Regions from separate parts of the Bradyrhizobium sp. Ken01 genome, predicted to be linked through region 2. Evidence: riboswitches for the same ligand, from Rfam matches in the RefSeq annotation. Region 2 holds a riboswitch; each other region holds the start of a gene.

Region 1 (6,517 bases), on a different contig from region 2:
TGCGCGTAAGCGTGCCGCTCTGCGCTATGACGATGAGGTCGTGCTGACGCCGGAGAAGTGAAGGCGGCGACCGCCGCGAAGAAAACAGCCAGCGCGACGACACAGCGCGACAGGCGAGACGCAAACAACTCGAACATTCTTCATCCTTCGTTGACACCCCACTTCCCAATCGGCCCGTGCGGTGGCCGACATCCGCGGGCTGTATCAGTATCCTGATGTGGCGAGAACAAGACGCGGCCGCGAAGAATTTGGACGATGATTAATAGGTGTTAGGATCGTATGCGCTGACCGCAGGACGCCATTCCACAGCCGCAGCCACCTCTGGGAGAAAACCGGATGCCTCACGCCCTCACGAAAGACAATTGCCGCCTCTATTTTGAACAAGCAGGCGCGGGCACGCCGATACTTTTTCTGCACGAGTTCGCGGCCGACTACACCAATTGGGAGCCGCAGATGCGCTACTTCTCGCGCGGCCATCGCTGCATCACCTATTCCGCGCGCGGCTACACGCCATCGGACGTGCCTGATGGCGAGGTCTACGGCTACACGCATTTCTATACCGATGCGCTCGCGGTACTCGATCATCTGAAGATCGATCGCGCGCACTTCGTCGGCCTCTCGATGGGCGCCTATTCGTCGCTCCAGATTGGGCTCAACGCGCCCCAACGTGCGTTGTCGATGACGCTCGCCGGCGTCGGCTCAGGCTCGCATATCGAGAACCTGGACGCCTGGCGCCAGCAGTGCCGCGCCAACGCGGAGCAATTCGAGATGCTCGGCTCCGCAGAAGTCGCAAGAGTCACGCGCGAGGCGCCGAGCCGGATTCCCTTCCTGGTGAAGGACCCGCGCGGCCACGCCGACTTCTACGCAGCCCTGGCGCGGCATGACGCCAGGGGATCGGCGCGGACGATGCGCGGTTTCCAGGCCGGCCGGCCCTCGATCTTTACGATGACGGACGCGATCAGAGCGGCCACGACGCCGGCACTCGTCATCTGCGGCGACGAGGACGATCCGTGCGTGGGCGCAAGCCTGTTTCTGAAGAAGCACCTGCCTGCGGCAGGGCTCGCCATGTTTCCGAAGTCCGGCCACGTGCTCAATCTCGAAGAGCCGGCCCTGTTCAACGAAACGGTGGAACGGTTCGTCACGCTGGTGGAAGCGGGAAGATGGCCGGTGCGCGATGCGCGGTCGCTGGCGGCGCATTAGCGCGAAGACGTCACCACACGCTCCGTCGCGTAGCCCGGACGGAGCGCAAGCGTAATCCGGGGCCTTCGCATCCGCGGATAGAATCCCGGATTGCGCTACGCTTCATCCAGGCTACAGGAATCCTACTTCCTGCCGCCCCGCGTCAGCAGAAACACGCCCTGCTCGCCGAACAGATTCCACACCCACCAGGGCATCCGCAGCCGCAGCGGGCGGCCGTAGAGGTCGAGCGCCTCGGCACGTTCCATCTTGACGTCGATCGCGTCGCAGAGCTCGACGAAATCCTTGATGGTGCAGAAATGGATGTTGGCGGTGTCATACCAGCTTGCCGGTAGATTCTCCGTGCGCGGCATGTGGCCTCCGATCAGGAGCTGGAGCCGCATCTTCCAGAATCCGAAATTCGGGAACGACACGATGGCGCGGCGGCCGATGCGTAGCAAATTCTCCAGCACCACTTTCGGCTGCCGCGTCGCCTGCAAGGTCTGCGACAGGATCACGTAGTCAAAGGCGTCATCCGGATAATTCACGAGATCTGTGTCGGCATCGCCCTGCACCACCGCAAGACCCTTGGCGACGCAGCGGTTGACACCCTCGCGCGACAGCTCGATGCCGCGGCCGTCGATGCCGCGGGTTTCCAGCAGTTGGAGCAGGTCGCCCTCGCCACAGCCGACGTCGAGCACCTTCGAACCCGGCTTGACCATCTCGGCCACCAGCACATGGTCGGCGCGAAAATCACCGGGCTGCCCGGTCGCAAGGCCGCCCAGCGGCAACGCTTCCTGTACAGACATGACTAGCCGTCCTTAAGCATTATTGGCGGTGAGCCCGCGCGCCTTGCCAGCCGATTGCAGGAAGGCACGGGCGATGTCGAAGAATTCGGGCACGTCGAGCAGGAATGCGTCGTGACCGCGATCGGTCTCGATCTCGGCGAACGACACCCGCGCGCTCGACGCATTCAGCGCGTGCACCAGCGCGCGCGATTCCGAGGTCGGGAACAGCCAGTCGCTGGTGAAGGAGACGACGCAGAACCGGGTCTGGATTCCCGCGAACGCCTTCGCCAGCACGCCGCCATGGTCGCCGGCGATGTCGAAATAGTCCATCGCGCGGGTCAGATAGAGATAGGAGTTGGCGTCGAAGCGCTCGACAAAGGACGAGCCCTGGTAGCGCAGGTACGACTCGACCTGGAAGTCGGCGTCGAACGAGAAGGTCGGCAGCTCGCGGTCCTGCATGCGCCGACCGAATTTGCGATGCAGCGCGGCGTCGGAGAGATAGGTGATGTGCCCGGCCATGCGGGCGACGGCGAGGCCGCGATGCGGATGGGTGCCGTGATCAACGTAGCGTCCGCCATGCCATTCCGGATCGGCCATCACCGCCTGCCGGCCGAGTTCGTGGAAGGCGATATTCTGCGCCGAATGGCGCGTGCTGCATGCGGTCGGCAGCGCAGAGAAGACGCGATGCGGATAGGCTGCGGTCCATTGCAGCACCTGCATGCCGCCCATCGAGCCTCCGACGACGCAGAGCAGCGTATCGATGCCGAGGCGGTCGAGCAGCATGGCCTGGGCTCGCACCATGTCGGGGATGGTGATGATCGGAAAATCCAGGCCCCACACTTTGCCGGTCGCCGGATTGGTCGATGCGGGGCCGGTCGAGCCCATGCAGCCGCCGATCACGTTCGAGCAGATGATGAAATACTTGTTGGTGTCGAGCGGGCGGCCGGGCCCCACCATAATTTCCCACCAGCCCGGCTTGCCGGTCAGCGGGTGCACATTGGCGACGTGCTGATCGAGCGTCAGCGCATGGCAGATCAGGATGGCGTTGGAGCGCTCGGCGTTGAGCTCGCCATAGGTCTGGTATGCGATCTGGAACGGGGTGAGATCGACGCCGCAATCAAGCGGCAGCGGCTGGTCGGCACCGAAGCGCGCGACCTGGGAGCTCGGATGATCGACCTCGTGCGAGCGCTCATCGGCGCTGATCGCGGGACTGGGAATTGACTTGATGCCCATCTCTGACCACTGACTCGTTTGCGATCGGGGTCCGACCGCGACTGACATCAGGCCATGAAAAACCCGGCCTGAACGATAGGTTCGGCCGGGATCGAAAGGGTCCCCGGCCTGTTTAGCGAGTTTTTTAACGTGGCTGCAAGCCGGCCGGCTCAAATGACCACGGAACAGGTAAAAACTACCGTCTTGGACGGTTTTCGTCAAGTCGCGGCCCGGATCAGCCAAATTCGCCTGTCGCGCCACGGGCGGAAGTGGCCCGATTTCCCTTTGCATTTCTCTTTGCTTTCGCAGCCCCGACTGCCTAATCAGGATATCCATCACAGCGGTGACAGCTCGACTGATCCGCATTGAACGCCTCGCAACAGCACCTCACAGACATGTCCCAACGTCCGCCCGCGCCACCATCGCTCCAGGAATTGCGCAAGGAGATCGACGCGATCGACGAGGGCATGCATCGCCTGCTGATGCAGCGCGGCGACATCATCGACCGCCTGATCCAGGTGAAGCAGACCCAGGAGGTCGGCTCGGCGTTCCGCCCGGCACGTGAGGCCTCCATGATGCGCGACCTCGTGCAGCGCCATCGCGGGATCCTGCCGCTCGACACCGTCGAGAGCATCTGGCGCGTCATCATCGCGACGTTCACTTATGTCCAGGCGCCGTTCTCGGTCCACGCCGACATCTCGGCGAGCGAGCCGGCCATGCGCGATTCCGCGCGATTCCATTTCGGCTTCACGGTGCCTTACGTCGCGCATTTCAGCGCGCAGGCGGCGGTCGAGGCGGTGGCGAAGTCCAAGGGCGACCTTGCGCTGGTCTCGGCGACCTCGAGCCGCACGCCATGGTGGCTGGAGCTGGAGGCAGAAGGCGCGCCAAAGATCATCGCGCGGCTGCCCTTCGTCGAGCGCGCCGACCATCCGGCGGCGTTGCCCGTGTTCGCGGTCTCGCGTGTCGCGGACAGTGCGCTGGTGACGGAGGTCGAGACCTTCAGCGTGCGCGTATCAGGGTGGAACGCCGAGGTCGCGCGCGCCCTGTCACCGCTCGCCGAGATCGTGGCGGTGCCCGATACCGCCTTCGACGGCGCCGCGCTGCTGGTCTCGGTCACCGCGACGAGCAGCCTCGACAAAATCAAAGCTGCCCTGATCGAAGCGGGGGCCTCGGTGCGCTCCACGGCCCTCGTCGGCAGCCACGCAACGCGCTATACGGTGCCCCCGACCGGGTCGAAATCGTAAGTCGCGAACCGCTTAAGCCACTCCGGAGTTGAAGATGTCCCGCCCCGTGCCGAATCCCGGCATTCTCGATATTGCGCCCTACACGCCCGGCAAGACCCCGGTGGCAGAGCCCGGCCGCAAGGTGTTCAAGCTCTCGGCCAACGAGACCCCGTTCGGGCCCTCGCCGAAGGCGATCGAGGCGTTCAAGCAGGTGGCGGATCATCTGGAAGACTATCCGGAAGGAACCTCGCGCGTGCTGCGCGAAGCGATCGGGCGCACCTTCGGGCTCGATCCCAACCGCATCATCTGCGGCGCCGGCTCGGACGAGATCCTCAATCTGCTCGCCCACACCTATCTCAGCCACGGTGACGAGGCGATCTCGACCACGCACGGCTTTCTGGTCTATCCGATCGCGACCATGGCGGTCGGTGCGAAGAATGTCATCGCGGCCGAGAAGAACCTCACCTGCGATGTCGATGCCATCCTCAAGGCAGTGACGCCGAAGACAAAGCTGGTCTGGCTCGCCAACCCCAACAATCCGACCGGCACCTATCTGCCGTTCGACGAGGTCAAGCGCCTGCGCGCCGGCCTGCCCTCGCACGTGCTGCTGGTGCTGGACGCGGCCTATTGCGACTACGTCTCCCGCAACGACTATGAGATGGGAATCGAGCTGGTGGCGACCACCGAGAACACGGTGGTGACGCACACGTTCTCCAAGATCCATGGTCTCGCGGCGCTGCGCATCGGCTGGATGTTCGGCCCCGAGCACATCATCGACGCGGTCAACCGCATCCGGGGTCCCTTCAACGTATCGACGCCGGCCATGTACGCGGCCGTTGCCGCGATCGAGGACGCCGCGCATCAGGCCATGTCGAAGCAATTCACCGAGACCTGGCGCAACTGGCTCGCCGACGAGATCGGCAAGCTCGGATTGAAAGTGACGCCGAGCGTCGCCAATTTCGTGCTGATCCACTTCCCGACCGACAAGGGCAAGACCTCTGACGACGCCGATGCCTTCCTCACCAAGCGGGGCCTCGTGCTGCGCGGGCTGAAGAACTACGGCCTGCCGCATTCGCTGCGCATGACCATCGGCACCGAGGAGGCCAACCGCCTCGTCGTCGAGGGCTTGCGCGACTTCATGGCCGGACGATGAGCGCGACCCCGCACTTCCAGCGCGTCGCGCTGATCGGCTTCGGCCTGATTGGCGGCTCGATCGCGCGCGCTGCGAAGCTCCAGGGCCTGGCTTCCGAGATCGTCACCACCGCACGCTCGGAGAAGACGCGCGCACGCGTGATGGAGCTCGGCATCGTCGATCGGGTCGTCGCAACCAATGCGGAAGCCGTGCAGGACGCCGATCTCGTCATCCTCTGCATTCCCGTCGGCGCCTGCGGGCCGGTGGCGCAGGAAATCGCCCCCCATCTCAAGCCCGGCGCGATCATCTCCGACGTCGGCTCGGTCAAAGGCGCCATCGTCAGGGATATGGCGCCGCATCTGCCGAAGGGCATCCATTTCGTGCCGGCGCATCCCGTCGCAGGCACCGAGCACTCGGGTCCGGACTCCGGCTTCGCCGAGCTCTTCATCAACCGTTGGTGCATCCTCACCCCGCCGGAGGGCGTTGATGCGGCTGCCACCGATCGCCTGCGCGCGTTCTGGGCGGCGATGGGTGCCAAGGTCGAAATCATGACGCCGGATCATCATGATCTCGTGCTCGCGATCACCAGCCATCTTCCGCATCTGATCGCCTACACCATCGTCGGCACCGCCGACGAACTGGCGCAGGTGACGGAGTCCGAGGTCATCAAGTTTTCCGCCGGCGGCTTTCGCGACTTCACGCGCATCGCGGCGTCCGATCCGACGATGTGGCGCGACGTCTTCCTCGCCAACAAGGAAGCCGTGCTGGAGATGCTCGGCACTTTCACCGAGGATCTGGCAAAGCTCACCCGCGCGATCCGACGCGGCGACGGCGAGGCGCTGTTCGACCACTTCACCCGCACCCGCGCCATCCGCCGCGGCATCGTCGAAATCGGCCAGGACTCGGCCGCGCCCGACTTCGGCCGGCCGCATGCGGCGCTGAAAAAGCCGTAACACTGAAGTAGCCCGGATGGAGCGCAAGCGTAA
Region 2 (6,517 bases):
GCTCGCCGGAGTTCAACTATCCCAATCGCCTTGCTGCGCAGCTGCACCGGCACTATCCGACCGCCGACATCACCGTCGTCAATGCCGGCGTCGGCGGCGAGGACGCGCCCGAGATGATGAAGCGCCTCCAGAAAGAGGTGATTGACGTGCATCCGGATCTGGTGATCTGGCAGGTCGGCACCAATGCCGTGCTACGCAATCTCGATCCCGGCGATACCGCCAAACTGGTCGAGGACGGCATCAGCCGCATCCAGGCTGCCGGCGGCACCGACGTCGTGCTGGTCGATCCGCAATATTCGCCCGCCGTCAACCAGCGCGCGGACAGCGCCGGCAAGATGGTGAAGCTGCTCGGCAAGGTCGCCGAGCTCCGTCACGTCGGCATCTTCCCGCGCTTCGAGGTGATGCGCGATTGGCACGAGAAGCAATCGCTTCCGGTCGAGAGTTTCGTGATCGCCGACGGACTGCACATGAACGATTGGGGCTATGCCTGCTTCGCCCAGCTCCTCGGCGACGACATCATCCGTTCCGTCGGCCAGATCAAACTCGGCGTCAACGTGCCCGCGGACGTGCGGACCTATCGGCCGATGTGACCTGTCGTCCCGGCCTAGTGCGCAATTGCGCACTAGGCCGGGACGACAATAACTCACGCCTTCTCCAGCGCCGCGGTCAGATCCTCGATCAGATCGTCCGCGTGCTCGAGGCCTGCAGAGAAGCGGATGAAGCCCTCGCTGATGCCGAGCGCGGCGCGGTCCTCCGGCTTCAAACGCTGATGCGTCGTGGTGGCCGGATGCGTGACGAGGCTCTTGGCGTCGCCGAGATTGTTCGAGATCTTGGCGAGCTTGAGCTCGTTGAGCACGCGGAACGCCGCCTGCTTGCCGCCTTTGACCTCGAGGCCGACCAGCGTCGAGCCGCCGCGCATCTGCTTCTTCACCAATGCTGCCTGCGGATGATCGGCGCGGCCGGGAAACACCAGCCGCGAAATCTTCGGGTGGCTCGCCAGAACGTCCGCAATGCGCGCCGCCGTTTCGGTCTGCGCGCGCACGCGCACGGCGAGCGTCTCCAGGCCCTTGAGCAGGACCCAGGCGTTGAACGGCGAGATCGACGGGCCGGTCTGGCGCATGAAATTGTGGATGTGCTCGGCGATGAACGCTTCCGAGGACAGGATGATGCCGCCGAGACAGCGGCCCTGGCCGTCGATGTGCTTGGTCGCGGAATAGACGACGACGTCGGCGCCGAGCGCGAGCGGGCTCTGCCAGATCGGAGTGGCGAACACGTTGTCCACGACGAGCCGCGCGCCGCCACTGTGCGCGATCTCGGCGATGCCGGGAATGTCGAGTACATCCAGCGTCGGATTGGTCGGGCTCTCCAGGAAAAACGTCTTGGTGTTCGGCTTCATGGCGCGCTGCCACTGGTCGAGATCGAGGCCGTCGACCAGCGTGGTCTCGATGCCGTAGCGCGGCAGCAAATCCTGCACGACGTAGAGACACGAGCCGAACAGCGCGCGCGAGGCCACGACGTGATCGCCGGCCTTCAGCGGCGCCAGGATCGCGGTCGTCACCGCGGCCATGCCGGTCGCGGCGGAACGTGCCGCTTCGGCGCCCTCGAGCTCGATCATGCGGCGCTCGAACATCGCGATGGTCGGGTTGGAGTAGCGTGAATAGATGAAGCCGGGGTCCTCGCCCTTGAACCGCGCCTCGCACTCCTCGGCGCTGTTGTAGACGTAGCCTTGGGTCAGGAACAGCGACTCCGACGTCTCGCCATATTGCGAGCGCAGGGTGCCGGAATGGACCAGGCGGGTTTCGGGACGGTAGGACGCGGTGGGCGCCGGGGACTTCGACATAGGACCTCCTGAAGTGACCATCGAAAATGGTCACAAAAAAACCGGCCTGGAATATTTCCACGGGCCGGGATCACAGAGGTCCCCGGCCTGTTTAGCGACTTATTTAACGTGGCTGCAAGCCGGCCGGCTCAAATCACCACGGGATAAGTCATGCTCATATTCCGCAATGCCCTTTCCGTCAAGACGTCCATCGGATAGCCGTAAAACGCTCATATTTCCCGCATGTCGGGATGTGTTTGATCCCTGATGAGGACCCCCGGTTGACGTTCACGGTTGCCGCCGACGCCAATGGTATCCTGCCCGACCGCATGATCGCGGCGATGGCGGAGGGCGGTCTCATCCTGCCCGCTTACGACTTCGTCGAAAGCCAGATCCAGCCGGCGAGCCTCGACCTCCGCCTCGGCGACATCGCCTATCGCGTTCGCGCCAGCTTCCTGCCCGGTCCCGGTGCCACCGTCGCCGAGCGCATCGACGAGTTGAAGCTGCACGAGTTCAGCCTCGCCGACGGCGCAGTGCTGGAGACCAACTGCGTCTACATCGTGCCGCTGCTCGAAAGCCTCGCGCTGCCGCCGGAGATCGTCGCGGCCGCCAACCCGAAAAGCTCGACCGGCCGGCTCGACGTTTTCACCCGCGTGATCGCCGACGGCACCCGCCGCTTCGACATGATCGGTGCCGGCTATCATGGGCCGCTCTATGCCGAGATCAGCCCGAAGACGTTCCCGGTGCTGGTCAGCGAGGGCTCGCGCCTGAGCCAGGTGCGCTTCCGCACCGGCGATGCCATCCTCAACATCGACGACCTCGAGGCGCTGCATGCGACCGAGCGTCTCGTCGATGTCGACGATGCCGATCTCACCGGCGGCGTCGCCGTCTCTGTTGATCTCTCCGGCGAGAAGAGCGGCGGCTTCGTCGGCTATCGCGCCAAGCGCCACACCGGCGTGATCGACGTCGATCGCCGCGCCGGCTATTCCGTCGAGGACTTCTGGGAGCCGATCTCGGCCCGTCCCGACGGCAGCCTGATCCTCGATCCCGGCGAGTTCTATATCCTCGCGTCGAAAGAGGCGGTGCAGGTGCCGCCCGATTACGCCGCGGAGATGGTGCCGTTCGATCCGCTGGTCGGCGAGTTCCGTGTGCATTATGCCGGATTCTTCGATCCCGGCTTCGGCTATGCCGGCGCCGGCGGGCTGGGGTCGCGCGCCGTGCTCGAAGTGCGCTCGCGCGAGGTGCCGTTCATCCTCGAACACGGCCAGATCGTCGGCCGCCTCGTCTACGAGAAGATGCTGGCCCGCCCCGACGCCATGTACGGCCAGCGCATCGGCTCGAATTACCAGGCCCAGGGCCTGAAGCTGAGCAAGCATTTCCGGGTTTAGCCATCATCCGTAGCCCGGATGGAGCGCAAGCGTCATCCGGGAAAGTCTCACTTGTGGCGCGATCCCGGATTACGCTGCGCTCCATCCGGGCTACAAGGTGCTGACATGACCAATTCATCCGAACTCGACGCAAACATCCTCGACGACGTCGCCGATGCGCTGATCTATTCGGATCGCTCCGGCACGATCATGCGCTGGAATCGCGCATCGTCCGCACTGTTCGGCTTCTCCGCGGACGAAGCGCTGGGCCAGAATCTCGACCTGATCATTCCCGAACATCTGCGCGCCGCGCACTGGAAGGGTTTCGAGGCCGCGCTTGCCAGCGGCGCGATGAAGCTTGCGGGCAAGCCGACACTGACCCGCGCGCTGCACAAGGACGGACGCAAGCTCTACATCGAGATGACCTTCGCGCTGGTGCGAGACGCCGCTGGAGTTGTGCAGGGATCGGTGGCGATGGCACGCGACGTCACCGAGCGCGTCGAGCGCGAGCGTGCCGCCAAAGCTGTGCAAAATTAAGCCTGCGCAAAATTCGTGATGCGGAATTGGCGAGCCGGCGTGCAGGGCGCCCTGCGTGCGGCTCAGCTTGTCCGTCACCGGCTGCAGTGACACACTCGATCAAAACAACGATCGGGAGCGAACATGACCGCCGCATCAGACTCCACGCAGGAAGCTCTATGGAAACGCTGGCGCGCGGTTGCCGATCTCTATCACGCCTATTTCACCGGCCTGATCCTCACCGTGGTCACGCGTCGCGGCACGGCAGATGCTGCGGAGTTCGTCTTTCGCGTGTTCCGCCGCCAGCAGCAGGAACGCTTCCTGCCGGGGCTGGAGAAGCTCGGGCTGAGCCATCTGCCTCCCGCCGTGGCGGCCGCGCAATATCACTATCTCTCGAACTGGATCGGCGGCGTGCACGTCGAATACATGTATGAGAGCGATCGCAAAGCCTGGATCCGCTATCCCCCGCCGCGCTGGATCTGGAAAGGCACTGCGATCTGCGGCGTGCCGGGCGAAGTCTCGCGCGCGATGCTGCGCGGCTGGCACGCCAACAACGGCGTGGCGCTCGGCGATACCAGATTGGGGTTCGTCTGCACCAAGCAGAGCGTCGACGGCCAGGATGGGCTCGAAGGCTACTATTATCAATATGACCAGCCGCTCGAACTCGACCAGCGCCTCGTGTTCGCGCGGCACCTCGAAGCGCCGCTGTTCGATGCAGCCGCGGCTCCGGCGTTGCCGGTCGCAAGCTGGCCAAGACCGCGACTGGAAAAAGCCTATCGCAACTACGCCATGGAATATGTGCGCACGGCAGCGCCAGTGATGGTGCAGCTGTTCGGTCCGGAGGATGCCGGCTATCTCCTGCATCTCACCGGCAAGCTGATCGGGATGCAATATTTCGATGAGGTCGCTGCAGCACTGTCGATGGGCCGCGGCGGCGCGAGCGAATTCGCGACGTTCCTCAACGCACTGTTGGTCGCGCAGGACGATGTGGGTGAGACGACGCAATCCGAAGGCACGTTCGAAATCCGTCAGAAGAGTTGGAGGTTGATGGACGACGTCGCCGATAATCACCCCGCTTGCGCCAAGGTGCTGGCGGGGTTGTTCGAAGGGCTCGCGGCCGGATGCGGGCGGCACATCGGCGTGCACCTGTCCCCGACGCATGGCGGCCGTCCGCCATTGCTCTGGACGATTGGGTAATGCCGCGCGGGCGTTGGCCTCGTGGTTCGAGACGCCCGCTTCGAGGGCTCCTCACCATGAGGGTCCGACATGTCACCGCGAAACAAGACCTCATCCTGAGGAGCCCGCGAAGCGGGCGTCTCGAAGGATGGCCCCACGGAGACTGAGAGTCGCAATTCCACGGGCTGAAATGCGCTGCCGCAGGGCACGCCTGCATCAGGCGCAGGAGGAATCGGCAATTGCCGTGCTAACAAGCTGAACCTCGCGCCTTCTGCGCGAATAAATTCATTGGCACACCCAGTCATTGCCGCGCCGCAACTGGTGCTCGCGCCCGGGAGAGGACATGTCCGACATCGCCGAAATCCCGGTCGATGAACAAGAGCGTCCGCTGCCGCCGCCACCACGCCCCGTGAGGAGCGCGCTGATGGACGGGCCGATCCTGCGCACGCTGCTCGGGCTGGCTTGGCCCAACGTGGTCGCGCTCTCCGCCGGCACTTGCACGGTGATTGCGGAGACCTCCTATATCGGACGTCTTGGTGTGGAAGCGCTGGCCGCGATGGCGCTGGTGTTTCCGACAGTGATCCTGACCATGACCATGTCGGGCGGTGCGATGGGCGGCGCGGTGGCCTCCGCCATCGCGCGCGCACTCGGCGCCGGCGATCGCGAGCGTGCCGGGACGCTCGCCGCACATGCGCTGCTGATCGGCATCAGCTTCGGCCTGGTCTTCATGCTGGGCATGCTGATCTTCGGACCCAAGGTGCTTGAGATGCTCGGCGGCCGCGGCGACGTGCTGACGCATGCGATCGCCTACACCCAGGTGTTTTTCGGCGGCGCGGTGCTGCCCTGGCTGCTCAACACCATGGCCGGGGTCCTGCGCGGCACCGGCAACATGAAGCTGCCGTCGCTGTTGATCCTCAATTCTGCGGCCTGGCAGATCGTGCTCGGCGGCACGCTTGGGCTCGGGCTCGGTCCGGTGCCGCAATTCGGCATGCGCGGCGTCGCCGCCGGCGCGCTGATCGCCTATTGCATGAACATCGGCGTGATGGGCTGGTACCTGTTCTCCGGCCGCGCCCGCGTGACGCCGAAGCTGCGCGGCCTGCGCATCCAATGGGCGATGTTTTTCGACATCCTGAAGGTCGGCGCCATCGCCTGCTTCTCGCCGCTGCAATCGGTGCTGACGATCTCGATCTTCACCCACATGCTTGCGAAATTCGGCACCGCGATCCTCGCCGGCTACGGCATCGGTGCGCGGCTGGAATTCCTGCTGACCTCGATCGCGTTCTCGTTCGGCATCGCCTCGGTGCCGATGATCGGCATGGCGGTCGGCGCCGGCCGCATCGCCCGCGCCCGGCGCATCGCCTGGATCGCGGCGGCGAGCGCCTTCGTCGCCGTCGGTGCACCGGCGTGCCTGGTTGCGATCTTCCCCGATCTCTGGGTCAACATCTTCACCGACAGCGCGACCGTGCGCGCCACCAGCCATCAATATTTGTCCACGGTGGCACCATTCTACGCCTTCATCGGCCTCGCCTCGACGATGTATTTCTCGTCGCAGGGCGCTGCGAAGGTGATCGGCCCGGTGCTGGCGCAGACCGCGCGGCTGATCTACATCTCGGCGGTCGGCTGGTGGCTGTCCACGCAT
Region 3 (6,517 bases), on a different contig from region 2:
ACCATTACCGCGCGCCGTTGACGTGATCGATGGCGATCTGGGCCTCGTTGGTACTAGCCGTAAGGCCCAACCTGATCGTGTCGATCTCCGCATCCGCGACGAGTGGCACGGCATGCTCGCGAGCATCGCGGCCGAACGCGGCTACAAGCCTGGCTGGGCTGCTCACCAGTACCACAAGAAATTTGGCGAGTGGCCGCCTCCCGGGCCGGCGCCTGTGCCGTCGGAGCCATCGGTCGAGGTTAGGCGCTGGGTGCGCTCGCGGATGATCGCCTATGCGCGGCGGCGGAAATCCGCATGAGCAAAAATCGCCCCAGGGAACGTTTTGTCCGGCTTACCCAGACAATGATCGAGAGCCAGGCCTGGCGAAGTCTTAATGGCAACGCCCGCGCCGTCTACGTTGAATTGGCCAATCTTTATCGTGGCAACAACAATGGCCGGATCGGGTTCTCAGCAAGGCAGGCCGCTTCCGTCATTCCAATTTCGATTTCCACTGCCGCGCGCACTTTGATGCTGTTGCAGGAGCGTGGCTTCATCGCCGTTGCGGCAAAAGGACGTTTTGACCGAAAACGTGAGGCCACTCGTTGGCGACTCACCGAGTTTGACTGCGATGTCACCGGTCAGCCGGCCAGCCGCGAGTTCGAAGCCTGGAGTTCGGTCGACAGCTCTCCAGCTTGGCCATCGCGGAGATACAGAAAGGAGGGGATAGATGGATAGCTATAGACTGTCTCACCCATGACACTATGCATAGTCTCACCCATGACACTGTAAGAGGCCAACGGTGTCATCCATGACACCACATAGTCTCACCAGTGACACTGTTAGTGTCACCCATGACACTATGCAGCGAACAGTTTTAGTGGCGAGCGGAAGGGGCACCATCAGCAACTTCGGTATCTCGAGTAATCTTGGATTATGCTACAATTGGCTCGCTAAGCTCTGAACGAGGCCGCGTCATGAGTGCAATGCGAGGTCGGCGAGATCCAAGAACAGGCCGTGTCTTCGGATTTCAATCCGAAACACAGCGCCACAACTTCATGATCGGTCGTGCTCAATGCTGCGATGGCCCAAATCGACGTATGCCCACTTGTACGGCGGTGACCAGGTCTGGTGAACCCTGCAAGGCAGCGAGGATGCGCGGTCGTTCAACTTGCTTCCGTCATGGCGGAAGCTCCAAAGTAAAACAGACGCGGCTGGCTGCCGCATACCTGTCAGGAGATTTGACCCGTATTCAGCGGGCCGAGATGCGATTAGAGCGCAATCGCTTGTGTATGCTCTGGCGTCATGACCCACACCATCCTGGCAAAACGATCATTCTGACGCCCGACGATGAGGAGATCTGCCGAGCATGGGCGATGCAGCAAGGCTTCGAGCTCGCGCTCCTGGACGATGACCTCCCGGCGTTCTCGGACGCCCTCCGATGGCTATGGGCTAGGAGGTCGCGCGGCCTCATCAGTGAGGAGGACTTGAGCGCCAAACTCACGCGGCTGCGTAGCCGGACCATGGAGGCAACCCGTGCGGTCGATTATCAGGGATGAGCGTGGGCGCTTTGTACAGGTAGTCCAGCCGAGGCTTTGGCAAGCCGCTGCGGTAAAGCGGAGCCGAGACAGAACCGATCGGATTGAACGCGCCCGAAGGCAATTGAAGGCGCAGATAGCCACGACCCAGTGGACGAATGAGCTGGATCGGCAAGGAATCTGCGAGTTGGAGGCTTGCGGCATTGAGTGGTTCGCAGTTGAAGCGTGGCTCGACGCCCTGAACCCGCAAGCAGCCAGTGCCGCGCGAAGGTTCGTGAAAAGCGTGTTGGAGGTGTTAGCAGATCATGCGGCTCCGTCTCGAGAACGGGGTGAGGTCTACAATGAACTATATAGGCGGCTGATCGCTGCCGGCATCGTGGACTAATCGCCTCGGGGTTTGATCACGGCCGGAATGGATCGCCGCGACTCCACGCGGGCCGCTGATGCGCTCTTGGTGGCTTTGAGTCCCCAAGACCAGTGAAGAAACAGGCTGCTCCTCGACCGTCCCAGGGGCGCGGAGAGGCTGTCACTCGAAGAGACGCTTATTGGAGGGCCCGCCAGATTGTAGTTTCGCCGCACTCATACTCGCGGGCCAACTCCGCCATCGTTTCGCCGGCAGCGTACCGCTCAGCCAGTCGTCGGCGCTGACTGTGATCAAGAGCAGTCGGCCGCCCGAACTTCGTGCCCTTACGCCGGGCCCGCTGAATACCTTCTTCACACCGCTTGCGGATCAGGCTGCGCTCGAATTCGGCGATGCCGCCCATGATCGTCATGACCAACCGACCCACATCGGTCGTTGTGTCGCACCAATTCTCGCCGAGCGAAACAAACCCGCAGCCTACCTCCTGGAGCTCATGAAAAATGTTTTGCAGATCGCGGCTCGATCGCGCCAGGCGATCCAGCTTGGTAACAGTTACCACGTCTCCGGGATTGAGGCTCTTCATCAGCTTGGCGAATTCTGGCCGCCCGCTTGTAGACTTGCCTGATGCCTTCTCACTGAAGATCTTCTCGCATCCGGCAGTTTTCAGCGCCTCAGTTTGAGCAGCGTGATCCTGTGTGTTCGAACTGACCCGTGCATATCCGATCTTCATCATGTCCCCCATTTTGAAAGAGAGACTTTTGGAATCTAAAAAGCGCGATAACGCAAGGGCAATTTCGATCTTCCAGAAAGTAGAGTTTTTGAAAGTTGGAGGCAGATCGTCTGCCGTAGCCTAGCAAGGCAACTGCGCTCATCGCCTGAGCAACGGCCCCCGTGGTGATGACGAGCCTAGCTTGCGGAGCAGTTTGTGATGCGGCTGCGCGCCATGGCTGATCTTGGCGCCGGCGGCCTGATCGGGGCGCTCCAGCATCGGGTTTCTGAGCCACCCCCTGGCACCCCCCGATCGTCGCGGGGCCGGCGGTCGCAACCCGCCGCGGCAAAATTTTCTCACTTCGAACCTTGCTGATGGTCTTGCTCCAGCGTTTAACCCGACTCGCGGTCTGGCTGGCCACATCGACATCGCCAGAACTTTGTGCGCTGAGTCCGCGCAAGCCCCTCTGCGCTTCACTTCATCCGTGGTGCGAACGGTGTCAGTCAGATGCCCGGTACCGCCAACGAGATCCTGAAGCGAAGGCAGGGGGGCTGGAGGAGAAACTCGAATCGGCCGCGCCGACTTGTGGATGCTGAGTTTGCCGTAGCCCCGCCGGCCATGTCCAAAGACGAGAGTGGAAGAGGTGAGTCAAAGTGACTCACCGAAAATCCTCTCGAACCAACAGCCCTGCTATTGTAGGCAAGCAGCGCTTCAACGCTGTTTTCCCCTCGCGGTGCTAGCATTCCCATCTTTCGACTTTGATTGGCAGTCGCAGGTCGATCAGCCGCGCTTGCAGTAGAGAAAGCGCAAGCAGGTCGCTTGGATGTACATGAAGCGAGTAGTCGAACTGATTGCCGCCACCTTCCACAAAATCAAGATGCGGGCCGTCACCTCTCCGGTCGAGGTCAGGACCAAGATCGATCCCTTTAAGGAGACGATAGGCTCTCGCAGAGGGACCGGACACGCGGTCATAGTGCAGTTCCCACCAGGCGCCGTCCATTTGCTGGTCTAGGTGGCTTGGGTCGAAGCTCATCTGTTCGAGCCGTTCTTTGATCTCACCAGCCGTGTAGTCCTTTGCGTCCAGGCTGTTCAGAAACACCCGCCAGGTCGGAGGCTCAGGGGCAATGACTTCAGGCTCGGCATCGAGAAACAATTGCGGTTCGTTCAAACCATCGGGCCAATCCCAGTAAAGCGTGTGTACAGTGCGCGACGGGACAAACAGCAACGGTGCCTCCTTCCGCCGTATGAATGCCCGCGCGTCACCGACGAACGCCATCGTCAGCAAGCCGCCCGTTCCGATCAGAAATCCACGTCGTGAAAACATAGGGCCCTCCGAGGTCTCATGCGCATCTGGAGGACTGGCGACCTATTGTTGCCCCTGCGGGCCACATCGTCGTACCACCGTTGCCGGTCAAGGCTGGTTGGCGGGACCATCAGGTCCTCTCAGGATGCAAGCACGGACATATCGCACCGGTACCCGCTGTCAACGGCTTTAGGGCGGTCTCGAGGTCGAACCCGCCCCATGGCACCCCGATCAAGCTGGGCTGTGGACGCACAACTCCCGCCGAAGTTTTCGAGTTCTAGCTTGCCTTCCGTCGTTAGGCTCTGCGCTGGCACCGCGAAGGCCCCGTCAGATCTCCTGGTCGCCTCGGTCTTCATCAGAAGCGTCTGAGCTAACTTGGCGCGAGCCGCCCGCGCGTTGTTCTCGCTCCCCGCGGAAGCGCAGGCGATGCCTGACGGGGCTCCTGAAGCTTGGTTGGGTTGTTTTTGTGCGGCTGACCGAGGGAAGAAAGCTGGCCTGCTAACCACGCTCGGCAGTCGCTCCATCCACTTTGCACTCCATTTTGCCCCATTTCCGGCACCTTTGCCGATCAACAGAGTTAGAAGCTGCCTATGGGCAGGCTGGCCGTTTGTTCTCCCGCCGCCGAACCCTCCGTAGGACCTCTGATTGGACTTAGCGGTGGTGCGACGCTGTCGCAGCGCCTCTTTCATACCCGAGGGATCCAGCATGAAACGCATGGTAGTGACCGGCATCGTCCTTCTCTCGCTCTCTTCCGTGGCTGAGGCGCATCGTCTCTCCGGGAGCGCGACTTACTATGGCGGCAGTGACCGCCTGTGCGGCCGCCGAACAGCCTCCGGGGGCGTACTCAACTGCGCTGCAATGACAGCCGCTCACAGGACGCTGCCTTTCGGCACCGTCCTGATGGTTCAGAGCGGTGGTCGGTCGGTCCAAGTCACGGTGACCGACCGCGGTCCATTCACCGGCGCGTTCCTTGATCTATCGCCTGCGGCCGCGAGTGCGCTCGGCTGCCGCTGCACCCATCGCAGCGTGACCGCGACCATTGTGCAAATGGGATCCGGTGGGACTTTGGTCGCGAGTCGTGGTCGCCAACGTCCCGTCGCTGCGGTGGCCATACCGGGGGTCTTCCAACCGATGCAGGACGGCGTGGGTCCGTTGGGCACGTTCGGGTCGTCGATGGCGATGGCTCCTGCGCTCCGTCATCACCGTCGCCACTAGTACAGGAGGCAGCCCGTTCGCATTGCGGCGAGTTGCCAAATGCTCGACGGCACAGCCATAGTCAACAAATCGCATATCGAGGAGCCCCGTGATGCGGTTGTCCAGTTTGGCTATTGTCGCGCTTGTCGTGGGTGCCTCCAACCCAACTTATGTTTCTATCGCGATGGCAGCTCCAGAATGTTCAAGATCGATGGAGCTGGCGGATTGGGGAGAGAATTCGACCGGTGACATTAACGTTGCGTCTGGGGAAAGTTGCACTTTCCCGATCACGTTGCGCGGCGCAACGACTAGCTCGGAAATCTCGCAAAAGCCAGCACACGGCAAGCTCAAGAAGGTCAACGTTGCGATTTACGAATACAAGACAAAGGCCCGATACAAGGGAAGTGACACCTTTGCCATCAAGGCAACGGGTAAGGGGCCGAAGACTTCTGGCACATCGGTGATCACGGTGCACGCTACGATTAAGTAGCGGGTCGAGCAGTTGAGCGACGCCTTTTAATGCAGATCGCGCGGTGGGCCGCCGGCCGTACGAGGCCGCACCAGTCTCGCGGCTGTTGACGGCGTCCGCCGTGGGGCCGTCCGCGATTGCGAAGACGGAGAAGATCGGCCGAACATCAGTTTATCGCGCACTTGCAGAGTGAGCCGCTCTCACGTGCAATCCGCAAAGCTTCTATCCGGTACGCGAGGCGCTTGCTGGGCCTCCAGAGCTTCACGCGTCCAGCAACAAGATCAGGCCGAGCAGTTTTCGGGTCGAGGGGGGCAGGGGGAGAGAAAGAAGCTTGCTGTCTGTTCGGTCTGTATTGCTGTCCATTGCGTGGCTCGGGAGCATCATCAAGCTGCCAAAACCAAACCCGGACGGCCCTCGTCATAATTGAGGCAATACCTTGTACGACTGTGGTTCCGGTGATTTGCAGTCGTTTAGTTTCGCGCTCTCTGTCAGATCGCCAGGAGCTGTTGGGTGCGCTCAGTCCTTCGACGCCAGCGATTGGATAACCGCCGAACTGATGCGTCGACCTGCAGCCCTGCGGGCACCACCCCGGCATTCCATACGTCGGTCTGGAGACGTATATACGCGACAGTGCAGCCGATACCGATCCGAGCCGTGATCGCGCTCGCGACGCTCGTTCTGCTTGCGTCCGGCGCCGTGGTTGAGAGGGCGACCGCCCAAGCCTGTAGCGTCGCAGGATCCACCGTCACGCTCACCAGCGGATCTTGTACCATTGCTCCCGATACCGTTCTCAACGGCTCGCCTGCGGTTCACGCGCTCACCAGCGCCAACATCACCACCAGCAACGTCAACATCAATCCTTTCAACGGCGGAAGCACCGGTGGTTTGGCCGAGACCAACGGCACGATCACCTTCAGTTCCGGGTCCAGCATCAATGGCAACTGGGCCATCGCTGCGTCTGCGCAAA

Evidence for each region. A riboswitch is a leader RNA that binds a small molecule or an ion and turns the genes downstream of it on or off. The one in region 2 is predicted to bind S-adenosylmethionine.
Region 1: it holds a riboswitch for S-adenosylmethionine, as region 2 does, so the genes downstream of both, metX (homoserine O-acetyltransferase MetX) here and AC0L3S_RS25675 (O-succinylhomoserine sulfhydrylase) in region 2, are expected to answer to the same signal.
Region 3: it holds a riboswitch for S-adenosylmethionine, as region 2 does, so the genes downstream of both, AC0L3S_RS36230 (hypothetical protein) here and AC0L3S_RS25675 (O-succinylhomoserine sulfhydrylase) in region 2, are expected to answer to the same signal.

What each region holds. Positions count from the first base shown of each region.
Region 1 is NZ_JBVVPC010000034.1:5,841-12,357, reverse strand. Features, by position in the region: gene AC0L3S_RS27555 (TIGR02594 family protein) at 1-137, opposite strand, end outside; gene AC0L3S_RS27550 (alpha/beta fold hydrolase) at 337-1,200, shown strand; gene metW (methionine biosynthesis protein MetW) at 1,323-1,985, opposite strand; gene metX (homoserine O-acetyltransferase MetX) at 1,998-3,197, opposite strand; SAM riboswitch at 3,289-3,368, opposite strand; gene AC0L3S_RS27535 (chorismate mutase) at 3,572-4,420, shown strand; gene hisC (histidinol-phosphate transaminase) at 4,455-5,552, shown strand; gene AC0L3S_RS27525 (prephenate/arogenate dehydrogenase family protein) at 5,549-6,484, shown strand.
Region 2 is NZ_JBVVPC010000030.1:20,053-26,569, forward strand. Features, by position in the region: gene AC0L3S_RS25670 (SGNH/GDSL hydrolase family protein) at 1-590, shown strand, start outside; gene AC0L3S_RS25675 (O-succinylhomoserine sulfhydrylase) at 644-1,840, opposite strand; SAM riboswitch at 1,911-1,990, opposite strand; gene AC0L3S_RS25680 (2'-deoxycytidine 5'-triphosphate deaminase) at 2,071-3,207, shown strand; gene AC0L3S_RS25685 (PAS domain-containing protein) at 3,313-3,723, shown strand; gene AC0L3S_RS25690 (hypothetical protein) at 3,847-4,899, shown strand; gene AC0L3S_RS25695 (MATE family efflux transporter) at 5,222-6,517, shown strand, end outside.
Region 3 is NZ_JBVVPC010000068.1:11,429-17,945, reverse strand. Features, by position in the region: gene AC0L3S_RS36245 (DEAD/DEAH box helicase) at 1-298, shown strand, start outside; gene AC0L3S_RS36240 (hypothetical protein) at 295-714, shown strand; gene AC0L3S_RS36235 (recombinase family protein) at 2,057-2,608, opposite strand; gene AC0L3S_RS36230 (hypothetical protein) at 3,321-3,908, opposite strand; SAM-I-IV-variant riboswitch at 3,943-4,041, opposite strand; gene AC0L3S_RS36225 (septal ring lytic transglycosylase RlpA family protein) at 4,593-5,102, shown strand; gene AC0L3S_RS36220 (hypothetical protein) at 5,194-5,571, shown strand; gene AC0L3S_RS36215 (autotransporter family protein) at 6,205-6,517, shown strand, end outside.